2 regions of the Streptomyces sp. R33 genome follow, and region 1 is predicted to be linked to the other one. Evidence: riboswitches for the same ligand, from Rfam matches in the RefSeq annotation. Region 1 holds a riboswitch; the other holds the start of a gene.

What was found. Region 1 has a riboswitch for cobalamin ahead of AB5J51_RS19770 (CbtB-domain containing protein). Riboswitches for the same ligand answer to the same signal wherever they lie in the genome.
Region 2: linked by a shared signal. The riboswitch ahead of AB5J51_RS14945 (ribonucleoside-diphosphate reductase subunit alpha) and the one ahead of AB5J51_RS19770 (CbtB-domain containing protein) in region 1 are both predicted to bind cobalamin.

The regions. Positions count from the first base shown of each region.
Region 1 covers NZ_CP165727.1:4,319,041-4,329,288, reverse strand. Annotated here, with positions in the region: gene AB5J51_RS19795 (hypothetical protein) at 25-210, opposite strand; gene AB5J51_RS19790 (hypothetical protein) at 268-642, opposite strand; gene AB5J51_RS19785 (class F sortase) at 812-1,390, opposite strand; gene AB5J51_RS19780 (hypothetical protein) at 1,670-1,915, opposite strand; gene AB5J51_RS19775 (CbtA family protein) at 1,937-2,692, opposite strand; gene AB5J51_RS19770 (CbtB-domain containing protein) at 2,726-2,938, opposite strand; cobalamin riboswitch at 2,975-3,125, opposite strand; gene AB5J51_RS19765 (histidine phosphatase family protein) at 3,160-3,582, shown strand; gene pucL (factor-independent urate hydroxylase) at 3,595-4,512, opposite strand; gene AB5J51_RS19755 (aspartate aminotransferase family protein) at 4,768-6,120, opposite strand; gene AB5J51_RS19750 (ATP-binding cassette domain-containing protein) at 6,343-7,353, shown strand; gene AB5J51_RS19745 (ABC transporter permease) at 7,350-8,150, shown strand; gene AB5J51_RS19740 (BTAD domain-containing putative transcriptional regulator) at 8,131-10,248, opposite strand, start outside.
Region 2 covers NZ_CP165727.1:3,319,728-3,329,975, forward strand. Annotated here, with positions in the region: gene AB5J51_RS14925 (carbon starvation CstA family protein) at 253-2,406, shown strand; gene AB5J51_RS14930 (YbdD/YjiX family protein) at 2,403-2,600, shown strand; gene AB5J51_RS14935 (Uma2 family endonuclease) at 2,652-3,236, opposite strand; gene AB5J51_RS14940 (GNAT family N-acetyltransferase) at 3,315-3,815, shown strand; cobalamin riboswitch at 3,860-3,991, shown strand; gene AB5J51_RS14945 (ribonucleoside-diphosphate reductase subunit alpha) at 4,134-6,533, shown strand; gene AB5J51_RS14950 (ribonucleotide-diphosphate reductase subunit beta) at 6,533-7,546, shown strand; gene AB5J51_RS14955 (helix-turn-helix domain-containing protein) at 7,633-8,343, shown strand; gene AB5J51_RS14960 (DUF3703 domain-containing protein) at 8,409-8,795, shown strand; gene AB5J51_RS14965 (helix-turn-helix domain-containing protein) at 8,979-9,947, shown strand; gene def (peptide deformylase) at 9,994-10,248, opposite strand, start outside.

The DNA of each region.
Region 1 (10,248 bases):
CGGCGCCTGCCAGCATCCCGCGGGTCAGTCCTCCGGCGAGGACTCGGAGCCGGTGGCGGAGGTGGCCACCGCGGCCACGGAGGCGGCGGAGGCGGCGGAGGTGTCCTCGCTCTCGCTTCCACGGCTCGGCGGCTTCGGGGCCGGCGGGGTGCAGCGGGTGACCTCGGCGCGGAGCATGGCGTTCAGGGCGGCGTAAGGGTCGATGGGCATGCCGGAAACCTCACGGTGTTCGGGGGTGTGTGGGGTACGCGCTGCTGCTCGGCCCGCTCAGCAGCGCAGGACCACACTCCGCACCGTTCCCGCGGACGGCGTCGGCCCGGCCGTCCCGTACGAATCGGCGCGCATCGTCTGACCGGCGTGTTTCACGTGAAACACGGGCCGCGGCAGCTGCCGTACACCGGGCAGTCCGCGCACGACGAGGCGTACGGCGGGGCGCACTTCGGGATCCGTGGCCGGATCGGACTCGCCCTCGACGGGGGTGCCCGGCTCGCTCGGCGCGCCGGATTCGGTGCGCTCGACGGCGGCGGCTGACGCTGCGGCCGTCGTGACGGCGGGACCGGACGCGAACAGGCACAGCAGCACGACACAGGCCGCCGAAAGGGCCCTGGCCAGTGCCGTGCGTGCATGCCGTGTCCCGCTCATGCGAGGGGTCTGCCCCGACACGCCGGACGACTCCCCGACCGGGCCCCGGAAGCCCCCGACCGGGGGACGAAGACACCCCCCTCGGATGACAGGAAGCCGGGGCGGGAGCTCGTACGCGGGGCGGTCGGGGGGCGTTCGGGGGGCGTTTCGGGGAGCGGGGCCGGCGGGGTCAGCGGGTGCGGTGCCGGCCGGTCAGCCGCGCCAGGACCGTGGTCTCGCCGCCGACTAGCCGCAGTTGGGCCCGCCCCGGCCGCTGCCCGCGACCGCTGACCCCGGGTGAGACCCGGTCGACGGTGAAGACGGCGGTACGGCCGTCCGCACGCGCGATCTCGACGGTCAGCCCGCGTCGCAGCTCGCCGAGGCGCAGGTCGGCGGCCGTGACCACGGCGGTGCCGGCCGAGCCCGGGGCCGGGGTGTCCTGGTCCCAGGAGGCCTCGTCCCCGTCCCCGCCCAGCGCCAGGTCGACCCCGAGACTCGGGATGTGCAGCCTCTGCGGCCGGCTCGCCCGCAGTGGTGTGATGGCGGCGGCCCGCGCGGGTCGGGGCCCCTTTGCGGGGGCGTGCTGCCCGGAGTGCTCCAGCTGCTCGACGAGCCGGCGGTGACCGGACAGGCCCAGCGCCCGCGAGGGCAGCGCGTCGGCGGCCGTGGCCGCGGTGGGCCGCGCGCCCTCGGTGCTGCGCAACATCCCTATGCCGGTGCCCAGCAGAGCCACTGTCAGCACGCCGACCACCCACTTGGCGCGGGGCATGGAATTTCCTCCTGGTCCGATCCCCCCGGCTCCGGCGGCCGGGTCTCCTGAGAGCAGTGGAACCCCTCCCTGCCCGTCAGTACCGGTTACAACGCCGGAGACTGACGCCACGTCACAGGCGTGTCGCCACTCCACCCCTGGCGTCTTCCCAGCTGGTGCCGGGTACACCGCCCCCGTCCCGAGGATTGCGCAGGATACGGCCGAACGAGTGGGACACGCCCCGCGCGGGTGGGCACGACCCGATGGGCCCGGGACGTGAGGGAACGGGGGCGCGGGAGTTCACACGAGGACGAAAGCGACCGCCGCCGCCCCCATGAGGGCGGCGGCGAGGTGGATGGCCGGGTGGCCGTGGTCGCCGAACCAGAGGTGGCGGGCCAGGCCGCCGAGGGCGGCCAGGGCCGTGATGATGCCGACCTGGGCCAGCAGCGTGGCGGCGGTGAAAGGGGCCAGGAGCAGCAGAACGGTGTTGAGCCAGAACGGGACGGCGCCCGTCCAGCCGCGCCATTCCCAGATCGCCGTCTGCATGTACTACCGGCCCCCTCATCGTCAGCTCGCGGGCTGTACAGCCTCCTGGGGTGCGGCGGCCGGGACAAGGGCCCGTTCGGCAAGAAAACCGAAGGCCAGGCCGAAAGTCGTCCACATCGCGACCTGGATGGCCACGGTCGCGAGGCGGAACTGCCAGACCAGGGTGGCCGGGAAATCCGCCGGGACCTCGTTGATGCCGGGCAGCGCCGCGTAGGCGATGGCGACCACCGCGACGAAGCCGACCGAGGCGACGATCGAGGCGTTCCAGTTCCCGAGCCTGGGTGCCAGACGCCGGCCCAGGATGAGCGCGCCCGCGGACAGCAGCGCGCTCAACGCGATCATCAGGATGTAGAGGGTGGTCCTCCGGACGACGGTGTCGGGGTCACCGACGGCCGGCGGGTTGGAGGGGTACTTGAGGAACGGCACCAGGTTGAAGGCGACGAACAGGCCGCCCGAGACCAGCAGGGCCGTGGCCCGCGGGCCGAAGCGGCCGATGCGGCCCAGGGCGTAGCAGAAGACGAGCGCGGCGATGCCGCCGAGCGCGATCCCGTACAGGAGCGTGCCGGTGCCGAGGCCTGCCGTGGCCTGGAGGGCCCGGCTGACCGGGGCCGCCTCCTCGCCGTGGTCGTGGGCGGCGTGACCCGCCTCCTCGATGGCGATCGCCGCGTCGACCTTGGACTCGCCGAGGACGTACGCGACGAGAAACGCGGCCAGGCCTGCGAGCAGACCTGCCAGCATGCCCCGGACCAATAGGACGCGGGGGGAAATGGAGTTCATGGTTCGGTACTTCCCTTGCTGCTGAGGTGGAGATCAGTGGCAGGGGAAGCCGAGGAGGTGGCGACCGTCGTGCATCCACTCGTGGACGGTGTCGCCCTCGAAGAGCGCGGTGGCGCCCTGCTCGGCACCGACGAGGTAGAGCAGGACCAGCATCAGGACGCCGGCGAACAGGGCCCAGGGGGCGAGAGCGGAGAGCGAGATCGGGGTGACGGCAGGGGCCGTCGTGGGCACGGCGGAGTGAGCCATGGCAGAACCTCCAGAGGGAACACGCGTCCCGGTCAGTGGTGCTAGCGACGACATGGCGGGTCTGACTTCTCCTCCCCCTCCGGGAGGATTCACAGTGGCGCGACCGTGCCGGATTTTCACCGGTGCTTCCGTCATACCGTCGTCTTTTTTTAGGTTGTCGTCCGAGACCGTACCGCGTTTACGCTCCCCTTATGAAGAGCGCCGTAGTACGAGTTCAGTTCGTGAGACGTCCATTCGAGGACGCTTCACGGCAGGTTCGCTTCGGCCACGGCGACCCTTGCCCGCAGTACGCGGGCCTGCAAGGCCCGGACGCGGGGGAGTGGGCCGGGCGGACCCTGGACGAGGTCGCCGCCGAGGATCCGGCCGCCGTCCGGAGCTGGCTGACGGACCCGGACTACGCGCCGCCCGGCGGGGAGTCCGTCACCGCGCTGATCGCCCGCGTCGGCGCCGCCCTCGCCGCTCTGCCCGCGGGTACGCATCGCGCCGTCGTCGACCAGGCCGTCGTCAGGGCGGCCGTCGTGTCCGCGCTGGAGCTGCCGGCCACCGCCTTCTGGCGCCTCGACGTACGCCCGGACACGGTGACCAGCCTCACCGGGCGGCTCGGGCGGTGGAACCTCCAGCTCGGGCAGCCGGCCGAGAAGTAGCGGCGTAGCGGCTCAGGCGACGATCCAGTCGCTCGTCGCGATCACCGGCTGCACGCCGTCGCGGTGCACGGTGCCCTCGATCAGGCCGTACATCCGGTCCGCCGCGAAGTAGACCTCGTTGTCGTTCTTGAGGCCGAAGGGCTCCAGGTCGACGAGGAAGTGGTGCTTGTTGGGGAGGTTCAGGCGTACCTCGTTGACCCGCGGGCAGTGGTCGAGCACCCGCTCGGCCATCTGGTTGAGGGTCTGCTGCAGCGAGTACGAGTAGGTCTCGGCGAACGCTTCCAGCATGTTCTTGCGGACCTTCTTGTACGACTGGTCCCAGTCGTACGAGGCGTCGTCGGCGGCCAGCGCCGAGTGCGCCCAGCGCGCGGTGACCTTCGTCGCCAGGATGCGGTCGTACGCCTCCTTGAGCGTCGTGTACTTGTCCTTGATGTAGCCGTGGAACTCGGAGTTCGTCGAGTTCATCACCGTCAGGTCCTTCAGACCCGAGATGACCTGCAGACCGGTCGTCTCGCTGTACGTGATCTGCGCGGTGCGCACCTCCTGGCCCTTGCGGACGAAGGAGTGCTGCTCCTTGCGCGTCGGGACCGGGATCCGCTCCCAGGCGTACTCCTCGATCCGGATCTGCGCCTCGCGGATCGGCGACTGGGAGGAGACGAAGTGCTTCGCGAGCAGGATGCCGAAGGCCTCGGGGGAGGCGATGCCGTGCTCCTTGCCGAAGGCGTACACCGTGTTCTTGGTGGTGTCCGTCGGCAGGCAGTTGGCGTTGTCGCCGGTCAGGTGGACGTCGCGGAACTCGCCGCGGAGCGCCACCGAGACGTTGAGGTCGCGGATCTCGTGCCAGGACCCGTCGCCGCCCTTGCGGGTGACCTTGACGATGCGGTTCTCGGCCTTGCCGTACTGGTTCTGCGCCAGGACGTGCTTGCTCATGGTGTCTTCCTTCGGTGCCTCGGGAACACGGAGTCCGGTGGTCTGGATCCCGTACGCCCGGCGTCCAGCGCCCGCCCCCGACCGCAGGACGTCCCGCTCCCCGCCGTTCGGCCCCGAGGGGCCGCCCCGGGACTGACGTGCATCCCGGTCCGTAGGTGCTGCTTCGGATTGCAACATGCGCGAAGGGCGTTGTTACCCGTACAGATCATCCGAACACCGGCACCCACGGCTTGGGCGACCGCACAGCGCAGCAGGTCAGACCGTGTGCGTATCCGCGACCGACAGCGCCTCGTCGAGGATGGCGAGGCCCTTGGCCACGTCCCGCGGGCTGATGTTGCAGGGCGGGGCGACATGGATGCGGTTGCCTGCGGTCAGCGGCCACAGCCCGCCCTTCTTACAGGCGGCCGCGAACTCGACCATCGGGGCGTTGTCCGCTCCGGAGGCGTTGTACGGGACGAGCGGTTCGCGCGTCTGCCGGTCCCGTACGAGCTCCAGCGCCCAGAACGTGCCCAGACCGCGGACCTCCCCGACCGACGGGTGCTTCTCGGCGAGGGCGCGCAGGCCCGGCCCCAGCAGCTCCGCGCCGGTGCGGGCGGACTGCTCGACGATGCCCTCCTCCTCCATGACGTTGATCGTCGCCACGGCGGCCCCACAGGCCAGCACGTGCCCGGAGTACGTCAGCCCGCCCGGGTAGGGCCTGCGGGCGAAGGTCTCGGCGATGGCTGCCGAGATGGCGACCCCGCCGAGCGGGACGTATCCGCTGGTCACGCCCTTGGCGAAGCAGATCAGGTCGGGGGTGACTCCCCAGTGCTCGGAGGCGAACCACCGCCCGGTGCGGCCGAAGCCGACCATGATCTCGTCGAGGACGAACACGATGCCGAAGCGGTCGCAGAGTTCGCGCACACCGGCGAGATAGCCGTCCGGGTGCACGAGCACGCCCGGGGCGCCGCCGACGGTCTCCAGAATGATCGCGGCGATCGACTGCGGGCCCTCGAAGACGATCGTGTCCTCGAGGTGGCGCAGGGCGCGCTCGCACTCCTCGGCCTCGGTGGCCGCGTAGAAGGGCGAGCGGTAGGCGAAGGGCCCCCAGAAGTGCACGACACCGGCGGTCGCGGTGTCGTTGCCGAAGCGGCGGGCGTCACCGGTCAGGTTGATCGCCGTGGAGGTGGCCCCGTGGTACGAGCGGTACGCGGACAGCACCTTGGGCCGGCCGGTGTGCAGCCGGGCCATCCGTACGGCGTTCTCGACGGCCTCGGCGCCCGCGTTGGTGAAGAAGATCTTGTCGAGGTCGCCCGGGGTGCGCTCGGCGATCAGCCGGGCCGCCTCCGAGCGGACGTCGACGGCGAAGCCGGGCGCGACGGTGCAGAGCTTCGCCGCCTGCTCCTGGATGGCCGCCGTCACCTTGGGGTGCTGGTAGCCGATGTTGGTGTAGACGAGGGCGCTCGAGAAGTCGAGGTAGCGGTTGCCCTGGTAGTCCCAGAAGTACGAGCCTTCGGCCCCGGCCACGGCGAGCGGGTCGATGAGCTCCTGCGCCGACCAGGAATGGAAAACGTGCTTCCGGTCGGCGTCTTTCACGGCGGCGAGCGCGTCGGCAGCTTCTGCGTTCATGTCCCGAGCGTAGTTGTCCACGATGCGGACCCCCGGGAGGGTCGGAAGCCTGTCGGCCAACCCGGGAGGGCGGTGTTTCACGTGAAACAACGCTCCGTGTCCGACCTGTCAGCGGCTTGTCAGCGGGTGCCCGCAGGTGTCAGCGGTCGCTCAAGGGGCTGTCAGCGGGGGCGTTCATGGTGACGGCGTCAGGAAGACGCGACCACGAAACGGGCGAACGACATGACCTCACACTCTGGCCTGCCGGCCATCACGGCCACCGGGCTGCGCAAGGCGTACGGGGACAAGACCGTCCTCGACGGAATCGACCTGCACGTCCCGACAGGGACCATCTTCTCGCTGCTCGGCCCGAACGGGGCCGGCAAGACCACCACCGTGCAGATCCTGTCCACCCTGATCGGCACCGACGCCGGGCACGTGCGGATCGCCGGGTACGACCTGGCCACGCACCCCGACGCCGTTCGGGCGGCCATCGGCGTCACCGGACAGTTCTCGGCGGTGGACAAGCTGCTCACCGCCGAGGAGAACCTGCTCCTGATGGCCGACCTGCGCCACCTCGGCAAGGCCGAGGGCCGCCGTCGGGCCGCCGAACTGCTGGAGGCCTTCGATCTCGTCGACGTGGCCCGCAAGGTGGCGCTCACCTTCTCCGGCGGCATGCTGAGGCGCCTCGACCTGGCGATGACCCTGATGGGCAGCCCGCAGGTCATCTTCCTCGACGAGCCGACCACCGGTCTCGACCCCCGCAGCCGCCGCGCGATGTGGCAGATCATCCGTGAGCTCGTCGCCGACGGCGTCACCATCTTCCTCACCACCCAGTACCTGGAGGAGGCCGATCAGCTCGCCGACCGGATCGCCGTCCTCGACCACGGGAAGCTGGTCGCCGAGGGCACCGCGTACGAGCTCAAGCGGCTGGTCCCCGGCGGGAACATCAACCTCCGGTTCGCCGAGCGCGGCGGGTACGAGCGCGCCGCCCGCAGCTTCGGCGAGGCGTCGCGCGATGCGGAAGCCCTCACCCTCCAGATCCCCAGCGACGGCGGCGTGCAGTCGCTGCGGGCACTGATCGACCGGCTCGATGCCGAGTCCATCGAGGTCAGTGGCCTGACCGTGCACACCCCCGATCTCGACGACGTCTTCCTCGCCCTGACCGGGCGGCCCGTCACGCCCGTCGCCCCCGGCACCTCCACCGCCCCCGTCGTCGCCCCCGTCCAGACCGCCAAGGAGTCCGCACGATGAGCACCTTCACCGCCCCCGTCCCCGCCGCCACCCCCGCCCCGCTGCGCGACGCGGCGACGATGCTGCGCCGCAACCTCAGGCACGCGCTGCGCTACCCCGGGCTCTCCCTCGGCACCATGGCCGTGCCCGTCATCTTCCTGCTGCTCTTCGTATACGTCCTCGGCCGGCCGCTCGCCGCGGGCATCGGAACCGGCGCCGCCTACATCAACTACCTCGTCCCCGGCATCCTCCTGATGACCGTGACCGCCGCCTCCACGTCCACCGCGGTGTCCGTCTGCACCGACCTCACCGAGGGGATCGTGGCCCGCTTCCGCACCATGGCCATCTCCCGCCCGTCGATCCTCGTCGGCCGTGTGATCAGCAGCGTGCTCCAGACCCTGGTCAGCGTCGGCCTCGTCATCGGCATCGCCCTGCTGATGGGCTTCCGGCCCTCCGCCGGGCTCACCGAATGGATCGCCGCCCTCGGCCTGATCACCCTGCTCACCTTCGCCGTGACCTGGCTGGCCGTCGCCCTCGGCACCGTCAGCAAGACCCCGGAGGGCGCCAGCAACATCGTCCTGCCGCTGGCCTTCCTGCCCTTCATCGGCAGCGCGTTCGTCCCCACCGACTCGATGCCCACCGTGGTCCGCGTCTTCGCCGAGCACCAGCCCTTCACCCCGATCATCGAGACCGTCCGGGGCCTGCTGATGGGCACCCCGATCGGCGACAACGGGATCGTCGCCGTCGCCTGGTGCCTCGGGCTCACGGTGGCCGGGTACTTCTGGGCCACCCGGGTGTTCAACCGCCAGGCCGGCTGAGGGCGGGCGCCGCCAGCTCCCGTACGGCCTCCACGCTCGATGCCACGCCCGACGCCGCGCCCGACGCCGCACCGCATCGCGCCGCCTCGGTGAACCCCTCACCGAGCGCGGCGCGCGCCGCGTTCTCCACCCGCGCCGCGTCCGGACGCCCGTGGTCCGGCCCGCCCCGTACCGCCAGCGCCGCCGCCAGCAGCCGGGCCGCCTGCTCCGGCCGGTCCTCCCGTACGGCCTGGTCCGCGACGCCGATCAGGACCTGGGCCACCGTCGGCGCGTGCCCGGAGCCCAGCGCCAGGTCCAGCGCCTCCGCGCGGTGGGCCCGCGCCCTGTCCAGCTCGCCCTCCGCCGCGTCCAGATGGGCTCGCGTGTCGAGGGCCATCGCGCGGAACACCGGATGGGCACAGATCCCGGCGATCGCCTCCTCGGCCCGCGCCAGTTCGGCCCGCGCCTCCGGGAACCTCCCGGTCCACCAGGCCAGTTCGGCCTTGCCGTGCGCCAGTACCGCGATCGACTCCGGCCAGCCCGCCGCGGCGGCGTCCTGCTCCGCCCGCGCCAGGGCCGCGGCGCTGCCCGCCGGGTCGCCGGCCAGCCAGGACAGCTGCGCCAGCCGGATCAGCGCGTGCAGCCGGTCCTCCAGCACCCCGATCTCGCCGACCACCTCGACCGCCTGCTCGTAGTGGCCGAGCGCCGCCGCGAAATCGCCTCGCCGCGCCACCAGGTCCGCCAGCACGGTCAGCGCGAAGGAGGCACCCCACCGCTCGCCGAGAGCCCGGAACCCGGCCAGCGCCTCCTCGATGGCCTGCTCGGCCTGAGCAGGCGGGCCGCCGGCGCCGAGCAGGGTCCGGGCGCCCTCCAGCCGGCCCTGCGCCCGTACCCACGGGTCCGCGTCGGCCAGCAGTTCGTCCCAGGTGTCCGCCGGCGCCGCCCGGCCCGCGGCGGCACTGCGCAGCATCCGGTCGACAGGCCCGAGGAACCGCACCACCGGATGCCGGCTGTCCGTCCGCTCGGCGAGCCGCAGCGCCTCGCCGAGCAGCGCTGCCAGCTTCTTCTCGTCGCCGACCCCGGCCGTCGCGAACAGGACGGAGAGCGCGTACGCGACGACCAGGTCCTCTTCCTCCGCCGCCCCGCCCGGCAGCGCCAGTGCGGCCGCCGCCAGTTCGGCGCCCTCCGCCTTGTGGCCGCTGAGCCACCAGTACCAGCCGGCCGCCGAGACCAGGCCCACGGCGGCCCGCGCGTCGCCCGCCGCGATCGTGCCGCGCAGCGCCGCCTTCAGGTTGTCGTGCTCGACGGCCAGCCGCGCGAGCCACTCCAGCTGGTCGGCCCGGCGCAGATGCGGATCCGCGGTCCGGGCCAGCCCGGTGAAGTACGCGGTCTGCGCCCGGCGGACCGGCTCCTGCTCGCCGGCCTCGGCCAGCCGCTCCAGGCCGTACGCCCTGATGGTCTGGAGCATCCGGTAGCGGCCGTCGCCGGCGGTCACCAGCAGCGACTTCTCGGTCAGCGAGGTCATGAGGTCGAGTACGTCCCGTACGTCGACCACGTCGGCCACGTCCCGTACGTCGACCACGTCCCGTACGCCGGCTACGTCGGCCGGCTCGATGCCGGTGGACCCGCCCGTCGCGGTGTCCGCGCACGCGCGCTCCGCCGCCTCCAGCGTCACGCCGCCCGGGAACGCCGCCAGCCGGCGCAACAGGGCCTGTTCCGGTCCGGTCAGCAGCTCCCAGCTCCAGTCCACGACCGCCCGCAGCGTCCGGTGCTGGCGCGGGGCCGTGCGGGCGCCGCCGGTCAGCAGCCGGAACCGGTCGTCGAGCCCCGCCGCCAGCTGCTCGGCGCTCATCGTGCGCAGCCGTGCCGCGGCCAGTTCGATGGCCAGGGGCATCCCGTCCAGCGCGCGGACGATCCGGGTCACGGCGGCTGCCGTGTCCTCGCCGACGGCGAAGCCCGACCGGGCCGCGGCCGCCCGGTCGCCCAGCAGCCGGACCGCCGCGTACGACATGGCCTCGGCGGCTCCCGCGTCCTGCGGCGGGAGGGCCAGCGCCTCGACCGGCCAGAGCGCCTCGCCGGTGAGGCCGAGCGGCTCCCGGCTCGTCGCGAGGATCCGCAC
Region 2 (10,248 bases), 1.0 Mb from region 1:
TCGTCGCTCGGCTCTGGGCCAGACCAACTGGTCCGTGCTTGACTCTCGTTCCGCTATACGGACGGGGGCTTACGTTCACCGGGCGGCCCCCGTAGATTCCCTGCGCTTAAGCAGATGATCAACGAGGGGAAGAGGATCATGCCGGAACCGGAAGCAACAGGTACAGAACGGAACGCGGCGAGTCCGGGCACGGCGGCGGACTCGCCTTCCGCATCAGGGGACATGGCGTCGGGCGGCACGGCGTCGGGGGGCATGACCCCGAAGGCGGTCGCCGTCTGGGTGCTCGTCGGTCTCGTCGGGGCCCTCGGCTGGGGCATCCTCGCGCTCTCGCGCGGCGAGGAGATCTCGGCCGCCTGGCTGCTCGCCGCCGCGCTGGGCTCGTACGCCATCGGCTACCGCTTCTACGCCCGCTTCATCTCCCACCAGGTCCTGAAGGTGGACAAGACGCGGGCCACCCCGGCCGAACGCCTTGACAACGGTGTCGACTTCCACCCCACCGACCGCCGGGTGCTCTTCGGCCACCACTTCGCCGCCGTGGCCGGCGCCGGTCCGCTGGTCGGCCCCGTGCTCGCCGCACAGATGGGCTACCTGCCGGGCACCATCTGGATCGTCGCGGGCGTCATCTTCGCCGGCGCCGTCCAGGACATGGTCACCCTCTTCTTCTCCACCCGCCGCGACGGCCGCTCCCTGGGCCAGATGGCCCGGGACGAGATCGGCCCCGTCGGCGGAGCCGCCGCCCTGGTCGCCGTGTTCGCCATCATGATCATCCTGCTGGCCGTGCTCGCCCTGGTCATCGTCAACGCCCTGGCGCACTCCCCCTGGGGCGTCTTCTCCATCGGCATGACCATCCCGATCGCCCTCTTCATGGGCTTCTACCTGCGCGTCCTGCGGCCGGGCCGGGTCACCGAGATCTCCGTCATCGGCGTCGCCCTGCTGCTGCTCGCCATCGTCGCGGGCGGCTGGGTCGCCGAGTCCTCGCTGGCGAGCACCTTCACGCTGGAGAAGGAGACGCTCGTCCTCTGGATGGTCGCGTACGGCTTCGTCGCCTCGGTGCTGCCGGTGTGGATGCTGCTCGCGCCCCGCGACTACCTGTCCACCTTCATGAAGGTCGGCACCATCGCGCTGATGGCGGTGGGCGTGGTGCTGGCGATGCCGACGCTGAAGATGCCCGCCGTCACCGACTTCGCCGCCCGCGGGGACGGGCCGGTCTTCGCCGGGTCGATGTTCCCCTTCGTGTTCATCACCATCGCCTGCGGCGCCCTGTCCGGCTTCCACGCGCTGGTCTCCTCGGGCACCACCCCGAAGATGATCCAGAAGGAGACCCAGGTCCGGGTCATCGGCTACGGCGCCATGCTGACGGAGTCCTTCGTCGCCGTCATGGCGATCATCGCGGCCACCATCATCGAGCCCGGCCTGTTCTTCGCGGTCAACTCCCCCGCCGGCATCGTCGGTACCACCGTCGAGAGCGCCTCGCAGGCCGTGACCCACTTCGGCTTCGCCGTGTCGCCCGAGTACCTCGCGCAGGCCGCGAAGGACGTCGAGGAGGCCAGCCTGCTGTCGCGTACGGGCGGCGCGCCGACGTTCGCACTCGGAATGTCGGAGATCTTCTCTTCCGTGGTCGGCGGCGCCGGGATGAAGGCGTTCTGGTACCACTTCGCGATCATGTTCGAGGCGCTGTTCATCCTGACGACCCTCGACGCGGGCACCCGCGTCGGCCGGTTCATGCTCCAGGACACCCTGGGCAACGTGCACAAGTCCTTCAAGGACGTCAGCTGGAAGCCGGGCGTGTGGCTCGCGAGCGCGCTCGTCGTCGGCGGCTGGGGCTACTTCCTGTGGGTCGGCATCAAGGACCCGCTGGGCGGCATCAACCAGCTGTTCCCGCTGTTCGGGATCGCGAACCAGCTGCTCGCGGCAGTGGCCCTGGCCGTCTGCACCACGCTGCTCGTCAAGTCCGGCCGGCTCAAGTGGGCCTGGGTGACCGGCGTCCCGCTGGCCTGGGACGTGGCGGTCACGCTCACCGCGAGCTACCAGAAGGTGTTCTCCGACGACGTGAAGGTCGGCTTCTTCGCGCAGCGCGACAAGTACCAGACCGGGATCGACGCCGGGAAGGTGCTGCCGCCCGCCAAGAACATGGACGAGATGCACACCGTGGTCACCAACGCCACGGTCGACGGCGCGCTGTCGGCGCTGTTCGCGATCCTGATCATCATCGTCCTGCTGGACGCGGCGCGGACCTGCTTCAAGGCGATCGCCTCCCCCGAGACGGTCAGGCTGTCCGAGGTCCCGTGGACCGAGTCGAAGATCATCGCCCCGGCCGGGCTCATCGCGACGCCCGAGGAGCGGGCGGAGCTCGCCGCCGCGGGGCTGGACTCGGGCGGCGGCCGCGTGAAGGAGCCGGTGGCGTGAGCGGCGTCCGCGCGGCGCTGGCGAAGGCACGGTTCTTCGTACGGGAGTTCTCGGGCGAGGCCGCGTACGACCGCTACGTGGCCCACGCCCGTACGCACGACCCGGACGCGGAGGTCATGACCCGCCGCGCCTTCGAACGCGCCCGTACGGACTCCCGCGAGGCGGACCCCCGCGAGGGCTTCCGCTGCTGCTGAGCCCTGACCCACCCGAGGGCCCCGCCGATCAGGCGGGGCCCTCGGGCGTTCTCAGCGCACCCAGTCCTTGAGGACCTCGGTCTGGAGGGTGATGCCGACGGGGTCGGGGAGCTCGACATCCTTGCCGTACGCCACGACGCGGGTGTTCTCGTACCTTCGTCCGTTGGGCTGGGTGTAGACGGAGATCTCACATTTGGCCCGGTCGATGAGCAGATAGACGGGGATACCCGTCTCCGCGTAGGCGCGTGGCTTCTCGACGTGGTCCCGCCGGTGGGTGTCCGAGTCCCACGAGGTCACCTCGACGGCCATGAGGATCCGATCGGGGTCGACCCAGTCACCCTGGCCGACGAACGCCTCGGACGGCGCGAGCACCGCATCCGGAATCGCCCGACCGGCCCGGTACTCCTGGGCTTTGATGCCCTGCCCCGAATGCAGCCACAGCTCGGGGCGGTGCTGCATACAGATCCGAGTGAGCCACTGGATGATCATCCCGTGGTCGCCGTCCGGCATGGCCTTGCTCCTGATGACTCCGTCGATGAACTCCAGCCGTGTCCCCACCCTCTCGCGAGCGGCTATACGCGCCACGGCTTCGAAGTCCTCTGTCAGCATGTGGGGCCGGTCTGTCGTCACGGTCATGCCTCGCTCGCCTTTCTCGACGGTGCTGTCTACGACGATAGCGCCGGGCACCGACAGCCGTCCGGCACACTCGACCGCATGGACATCGTGATCAGGGAAGCGCTGGCGGCGGAGTACGGGACGCTCGGGGAGATCACCGCGCAGGCGTACCTCGGGGACGGGCTGCTCACCTTCGGCGAGGACGACCCGTACCTCGCGCGGCTGCGGGACGTGGCCGGGCGGGCGCGCGACGGGGTGATACTCGTCGCCGCCGCGAGCGACGGACAGCTCCTCGGCGGGGTGGCGTTCGCCGCGCCCGGGAGCCCGCTGTGCGACATCGCCGGCGCCGGCGAGGCCGAGTTCCGGATGCTGGCCGTCGCCCGGGAGGGCCGGGGGCGGGGCGCCGGGGAAGCGCTCGTACGGGCCTGCATGGAGCGGGCGCGGGCCATCGAGGGCGTGCGGCGCCTCGTCCTGTCCACCACGCAGGACATGGTCGGCGCCCACCGGATCTACGAGCGACTCGGCTTCGTCCGCACGCCCGAACGGGACTGGGAGCCCGTCCCCGGCCTCACTCTGCTCACGTACGGTCTCGCCCTGTAGCCACGCCGACACAACATCTAGGGGGTCGCACAGGAAGCGGCCCCCACATGTATGCTCATGCTCGCTGTCGTCGCAGGGGAATCCGGTGCGAATCCGGAACTGTCCCGCAACGGTATGAAGTACACCCATTGGTGTCACCGCAAGTCCGAGGACCTGCCGACAGTGCGCCCGGCTCGACCGAACCGGGTGCCGACACGTCCGGGCCCCGCGGTTGGGCCGGTGGACGCCGCGCGGTGTGCCCCCGAGGCCGAGCCCGCGCGCGCCCGCTCGTGCCCGCACCGCAGGTGTCCCGGAGCCGAGCGAGGGAGAGCTCCCCCCGTGACCATCGCGCCTTCCGCACCGCGCGCCGAGTCCGACCCGTCCGACACCGGAATCGAGACCGGGGGACCTGGGGCCGCGCTGCTGCGTACCCTCACCGAGCTGACGGCCGACCTCCCCGACACCGACCCGGGCCGGGTCGCCGCCGCCGCGCTCCGCGGGCGCAGCGCCGCCGCCGACGAGGCCGAACTGCGCGGGCTGGCCACGGAGGCCGCCGCCGGTCTCATCTCCGAGGATCCGGCGTACTCCCGGCTCGCCGCCCGGCTGCTGACGCTGGCCGTCGCCGAGGAGGCCGCCGGCCAGGGGGCCACCTCGTTCTCCGCCTCCGTCGCGGTCGGCCACCGCGAGGGCCTGATCGCCGACCGGACCGCCGAGTTCGTCGCGCTGCACGCGAGCCGCCTGGACGCACTGGTCGAGCACACCCTCGCGGAGGGCGCCGACGACCGCTTCGGGTTCTTCGGCCTGCGCACCCTGCACAGCCGCTACCTGCTGCGCCACCCGATCACCCGCCAGGTCGTCGAGACCCCGCAGCACTTCATGCTGCGCGTGGCCTGCGGCCTCGCCGAGAACGACAGCGTCCAGGCCGTCGAGGAAGTGGCCTCGCTCTACCGGCTGATGAGCCGCCTCGACTACCTGCCGTCCTCCCCCACGCTCTTCAACTCCGGCACCCGGCACCCGCAGATGTCCTCCTGCTACCTGCTGGACTCCCCGCTGGACGAGCTCGACTCGATCTACGACCGCTACCACCAGGTCGCCCGCCTGTCGAAGCACGCCGGCGGCATCGGCCTCTCGTACTCGCGCATCCGCGCCCGCGGTTCGCTGATCCGCGGTACGAACGGCCACTCCAACGGCATCGTGCCGTTCCTGAAGACCCTCGACGCCTCCGTCGCGGCCGTGAACCAGGGCGGCCGCCGCAAGGGCGCCGCCGCCGTCTACCTGGAGACCTGGCACGCGGACATCGAGGAGTTCCTGGAGCTCCGCGACAACACCGGCGAGGACCAGCGCCGTACGCACAACCTGAACCTCGCGCACTGGGTCCCGGACGAGTTCATGCGCCGCGTCAACGCGGACGCCGACTGGTCGCTGTTCTCCCCGGCCGACGTGCCCGAGCTGGTCGACCTGTGGGGCGACGAGTTCGACGCCGCCTACCGCAAGGCCGAGGCGGACGGCCTGGCCCGCAAGACCATGCCCGCCCGCGACCTCTACGGCCGGATGATGCGCACCCTCGCGCAGACCGGCCAGGGCTGGATGACCTTCAAGGACGCCTCCAACCGCACGGCGAACCAGACCGCCGAGCCGGGCACGGTCGTCCACTCCTCCAACCTGTGCACCGAGATCATCGAGGTCACCAACGACGGCGAGACGGCCGTCTGCAACCTCGGTTCGGTCAACATGGGCGCGTTCGTCATCGACACCGCCGACGGTCGCGACATCGACTGGGAGCGCCTGGACGAGACCGTCCGCACCGCGGTGACCTTCCTCGACCGCGTCGTGGACATCAACTTCTACCCGACCGAGCAGGCGGGCCGCTCCAACGCCCGGTGGCGGCCGGTGGGCCTCGGCGCGATGGGCCTCCAGGACGTCTTCTTCAAGATGAAGATGCCCTTCGACTCCCCCGAGGCGAAGGCCCTGTCCACCAAGCTCTCCGAGCGCATCATGCTGGCCGCGTACGAGGCCTCCTGCGACCTCGCCGAGCGCAGCGGCCCCCTCCCGGCCTGGGAGCAGACCCGCACCGCCCGCGGCGTCCTGCACCCCGACCACTTCGACGTGGAGCTGAACTGGCCCGAGCGCTGGGACGCCCTGCGCGCCCGGATCGCGAAGTCCGGCATGCGCAACTCGCTGCTCCTGGCCATCGCCCCGACGGCGACGATCGCCTCGATCGCCGGCGTGTACGAGTGCATCGAGCCGCAGGTCTCCAACCTGTTCAAGCGCGAGACGCTGAGCGGTGAGTTCCTCCAGGTCAACGCCTACCTGGTGGAGGAGCTGAAGAAGCTCGGCGTGTGGGACGCGCAGACCCGTGAGGCGCTGCGCGAGTCCTCCGGTTCCGTCCAGGGCTTCGGCTGGATCCCGGCCGAGGTGCGCGAGCTGTACCGCACGGCGTGGGAGATCCCGCAGCGCGGTCTGATCGACATGGCGGCGGCCCGTACGCCGTTCCTGGACCAGGCGCAGTCGCTGAACCTGTTCCTGGAGACGCCCACCATCGGCAAGCTGTCGTCGATGTACGCGTACGCCTGGAAGCAGGGCCTGAAGACCACGTACTACCTGCGCTCGCGCCCGGCGACGAAGATCGCCCGCGCCGCGCAGGCGGCCACCCCCGTCGCGCTGCCCCAGGCGGTCGCCGATGCCGAGGCGCTGGCCTGCTCCCTTGAGAACCCCGAGTCCTGCGAGGCCTGCCAGTAATGAGCTCCACCGACAAGAACCTCCTGGACCCGGGCTTCGAGCTCACGCTCCGCCCCATGCGCTACCCGGACTTCTACGAACGCTACCGGGACGCGATCAAGAACACCTGGACCGTCGAGGAGGTCGACCTCCACTCGGACGTCGCCGACCTCGCGAAGCTCACGCCCGCCGAGCAGCACATGATCGGCCGCCTCGTCGCGTTCTTCGCGACGGGCGACTCGATCGTCTCGAACAACCTGGTGCTGACGCTCTACAAGCACATCAACTCCCCGGAGGCGCGCCTGTACCTGTCGCGCCAGCTGTTCGAGGAGGCCGTGCACGTCCAGTTCTATCTGACGCTGCTCGACACCTACCTGCCCGACCCGGACGACCGCGCGGCCGCCTTCGACGCGGTCGAGGAGATCCCGTCGATCCGCGAGAAGGCGCAGTTCTGCTTCAAGTGGATGGACTCGGTCGAGAAGATCGACCGGCTGGAGACGCAGGCCGACCGCCGCCGCTTCCTGCTGAACCTGATCTGCTTCGCGGCGTGTATCGAGGGCCTGTTCTTCTACGGCGCCTTCGCGTACGTCTACTGGTTCCGCTCGCGCGGCCTGCTGCACGGCCTGGCCACCGGCACCAACTGGGTGTTCCGGGACGAGACCATGCACATGAACTTCGCGTTCGAGGTCGTGGACACGGTCCGCAAGGAGGAGCCGGAGCTCTTCGACGACGCGCTCCAGCAGCAGGTCACCGACATGCTGAAGGAGGCCGTGGAGGCGGAGCTGCAGTTCGGCCGCGACCTGTGCGGTGACGGCCTGCCGGGCATGAACACCGAGTCGATGCGCGAGTACCTGGAGTGCGTCGCCGACCAGCGCCTGGTCCGCCTCGGCTTCCCGCCGGTGTACGGCTCGCAGAACCCGTTCTCCTTCATGGAGCTCCAGGGCGTCCAGGAGCTGACGAACTTCTTCGAGCGCCGCCCGTCGGCCTACCAGGTCGCGGTCGAGGGCACGGTCGACCTGGACGAGGACTTCTAAGTCGCCTGCTCCGATGGCTTGATAGCGTCCCCGCCCATGGGGAGAACGACTCGGGTGACCGAGGTCCTGGGCGGGGGCGCTTCGCCGTGTCCGTGACCGGGTGGGCCGGGCGGGCGCGGTTGCGGCCGGGGGGCGTGGTGTACGGGGGCGCCGTCGGGTCCGCCACCGCGCACGCGCACCACTCCGTGCAGGTCATCGTCGCGCTCGGCGGGGACGAGCTGCTGATGGCCGGGCCGGCCGGGGAGCCGTTCCGGTGCCGGGCGTACGTGGTCCCGTCCGGGGTACGGCATTCCGTGCTGGGCGGGGTTCCGCGTGGGGTGGTGCTGCACTACGACCCGCTCTCCACCGCCGGGCGCCGGCTCGCGGCGCTGGCGGGGGACGCGGGGGACCTCGTACCGGATGCGCTGCCCGCCGACCCCTTCGAGGCGGCCTGCGCGCTGGACTCCGTACTGCCGCAGGGGCCACTGCCGGGTGCGGCGCCGCATCCGGGGCTGGTGCGGGTGCTGGACTGGCTGCCCGGGCGGGAGCACGTACGGCTGTCCCAGGCGGCCGCGGTGGCATGCCTGTCGGAGAGCCGCCTCGCGCACCTGTTCCGGGCGGAGCTCGGGCTGCCGTTCCGCCCCTACGTCCTGTGGCTGCGGCTGATGCGGGCCGCCGAACTCGCCTCCCAGGGGCACTCCCTGACGGACGCGGCGCACGGCGCGGGCTTCGCCGACGGGGCGCATCTCAGCCGGGTGTGGCGGCGGATGTTCGGGATCCCGCCGTCGGACTTCACCCGCACCATCCAGTGGATGTGAGCGGGTCGCGGGATGCAGCAGGTTCGTTCAAGCGCGGGCGGGGCCCTCGGCCGCACCGTGGACGCATGCGAAAGATGATGAAGAAATGCGTCGCCGTGTGCTCGCCGAAGACCATGCCGCCCGCCGTGCGCGAGGCCTTCGAGGCCGAGTTGCGCCGCGCCCGCGACGCCGCGCCCGACACCGACGCCATGTGGACCGCCCTGGAACGGGCCCACATCATCTCCCAGGCCTGGGCCTGGCCCCACACCCGCGCGCACTGGCACATGTTCCGGCTCGCGGTGCGCTGCCGGGACCGGGCGGAGACGGTGGGGCAGGTGGTGCGGATCCTGGTCGCGGGGGCCGGGTCAGTGACCGGGCGCGTGCCGTACGGCAACACGGGGCGTACGGCGGCGGGGCTGCTCACTCCCTTGCCCCTCCCGGATGACCTGCGTGCGCTGCTTGGCCGCGCGTAGCTGCCGGTCGATGCGGCGGTCGCGCAGGGCCCCGTAGAGCGCGGGCCCCAGCAGCAGGGCGGCGATGGCGAGGACGACGAGGAGTTCGAGGAACGTGTTCATGACTCCACTGTCGCCAGTGCGCCGAAAACCGGACAGTGGCAGGACTGTCATGGAAGTACGAATTACTGCCACACTGGGGGCATGCTGAACAACGTGGCCGTAGCCCTGGTGAACGGCGTCGCCCCCTTCGAACTGGGGATCTTCTGCGAGGTCTTCGGGATCGACCGCAGTGAGATGGGGCTGCCGGTGTACGACTTCGCCGTGTGCGCGGCGGAGGACCGGCACTCCCGCACCGGCGACGGGCACTTCGACGTCGTCGTCCCGCACGGGCTGGAGCGGCTGGAGAGCGCGGACCTGATCTGCGTGCCCGCCGACCGCGCGGCGGTGACCCGGGAGTACCCCGAGCCGCTGCTGGAGGCGCTGCGCCGGGCCGTCGACCGGGGTGCGCGGGTGCTGAGCGTGTGCAGCGGGGCCTTCGTCCTCGGCGCCGCCGGGCTGCTGGACGGCCGGCGCTGCACCACGCACTGGATGCACTCGCCGGCCCTGGCCCGGCGCTTCCCGGAGGCGAGGGTGGACCCCGACGTGCTGTACGTGGACGAGGGCCCGGTGATCACCGCCGCGGGCACTGCTTCGGGCATCGACGCGTGCCTGCACGTCGTCCGCCAGGAGCACGGCGCCGAGGTGGCCAACACCATCGCCCGGCGGATGGTCGTCCCGCCGCACCGGGACGGCGGCCAGGCGCAGTTCATCCAGCGGCCGCTGCCGCGCACGGCGTGCGACACGGTGGGCGAGGTGATCGGCTGGATGGCCCGCCACCTGGACGAGGAGATCGCCGTCGAGCAGCTCGCGGAGCGCGCGCACATGTCACCGCGCACCTTCGCCCGCCGCTTCCTCCAGGAGACCGGGACGACCCCGTACCAGTGGGTGCTGCGGCAGCGCGTCCTGCTGGCGCAGGAGCTCCTGGAGGCCACGGACGACACGGTCGACGCGATCGCGGGCCGCAGCGGCTTCGGCAACGCGGCAGCCCTGCGCCACCACTTCCTGCGCGCCCTCGGCACGACCCCGAACGCCTTCCGCCGCACGTTCCGGGGCCCGCAGGCCGTGGCTTAGGCCGCAGCCCGCGGGCTGCGGGCCGCGGGCTGCGGGCCACGAAGGCTCAGGCGTTCGGGACCGTTTCGTAGCGCGGGGTGCCCTCTTCCATCTGGCGCAGGGCGTCCTTGCGGTCGCGCTTCGAGAGGCGGTCGATGTACAGGTACCCGTACAGGTGGTCCGTCTCGTGCTGCAGGCAGCGCGCGAAGTAGCCCGTGCCGCGCACCTTGATCGGGTTGCCCTGCGCGTCCTGGCCGGTCACCTCGGCGTAGTCCGGGCGGGCCAGCGAGGCGTACGCGGTCGGGACCGACAGGCAGCCCTC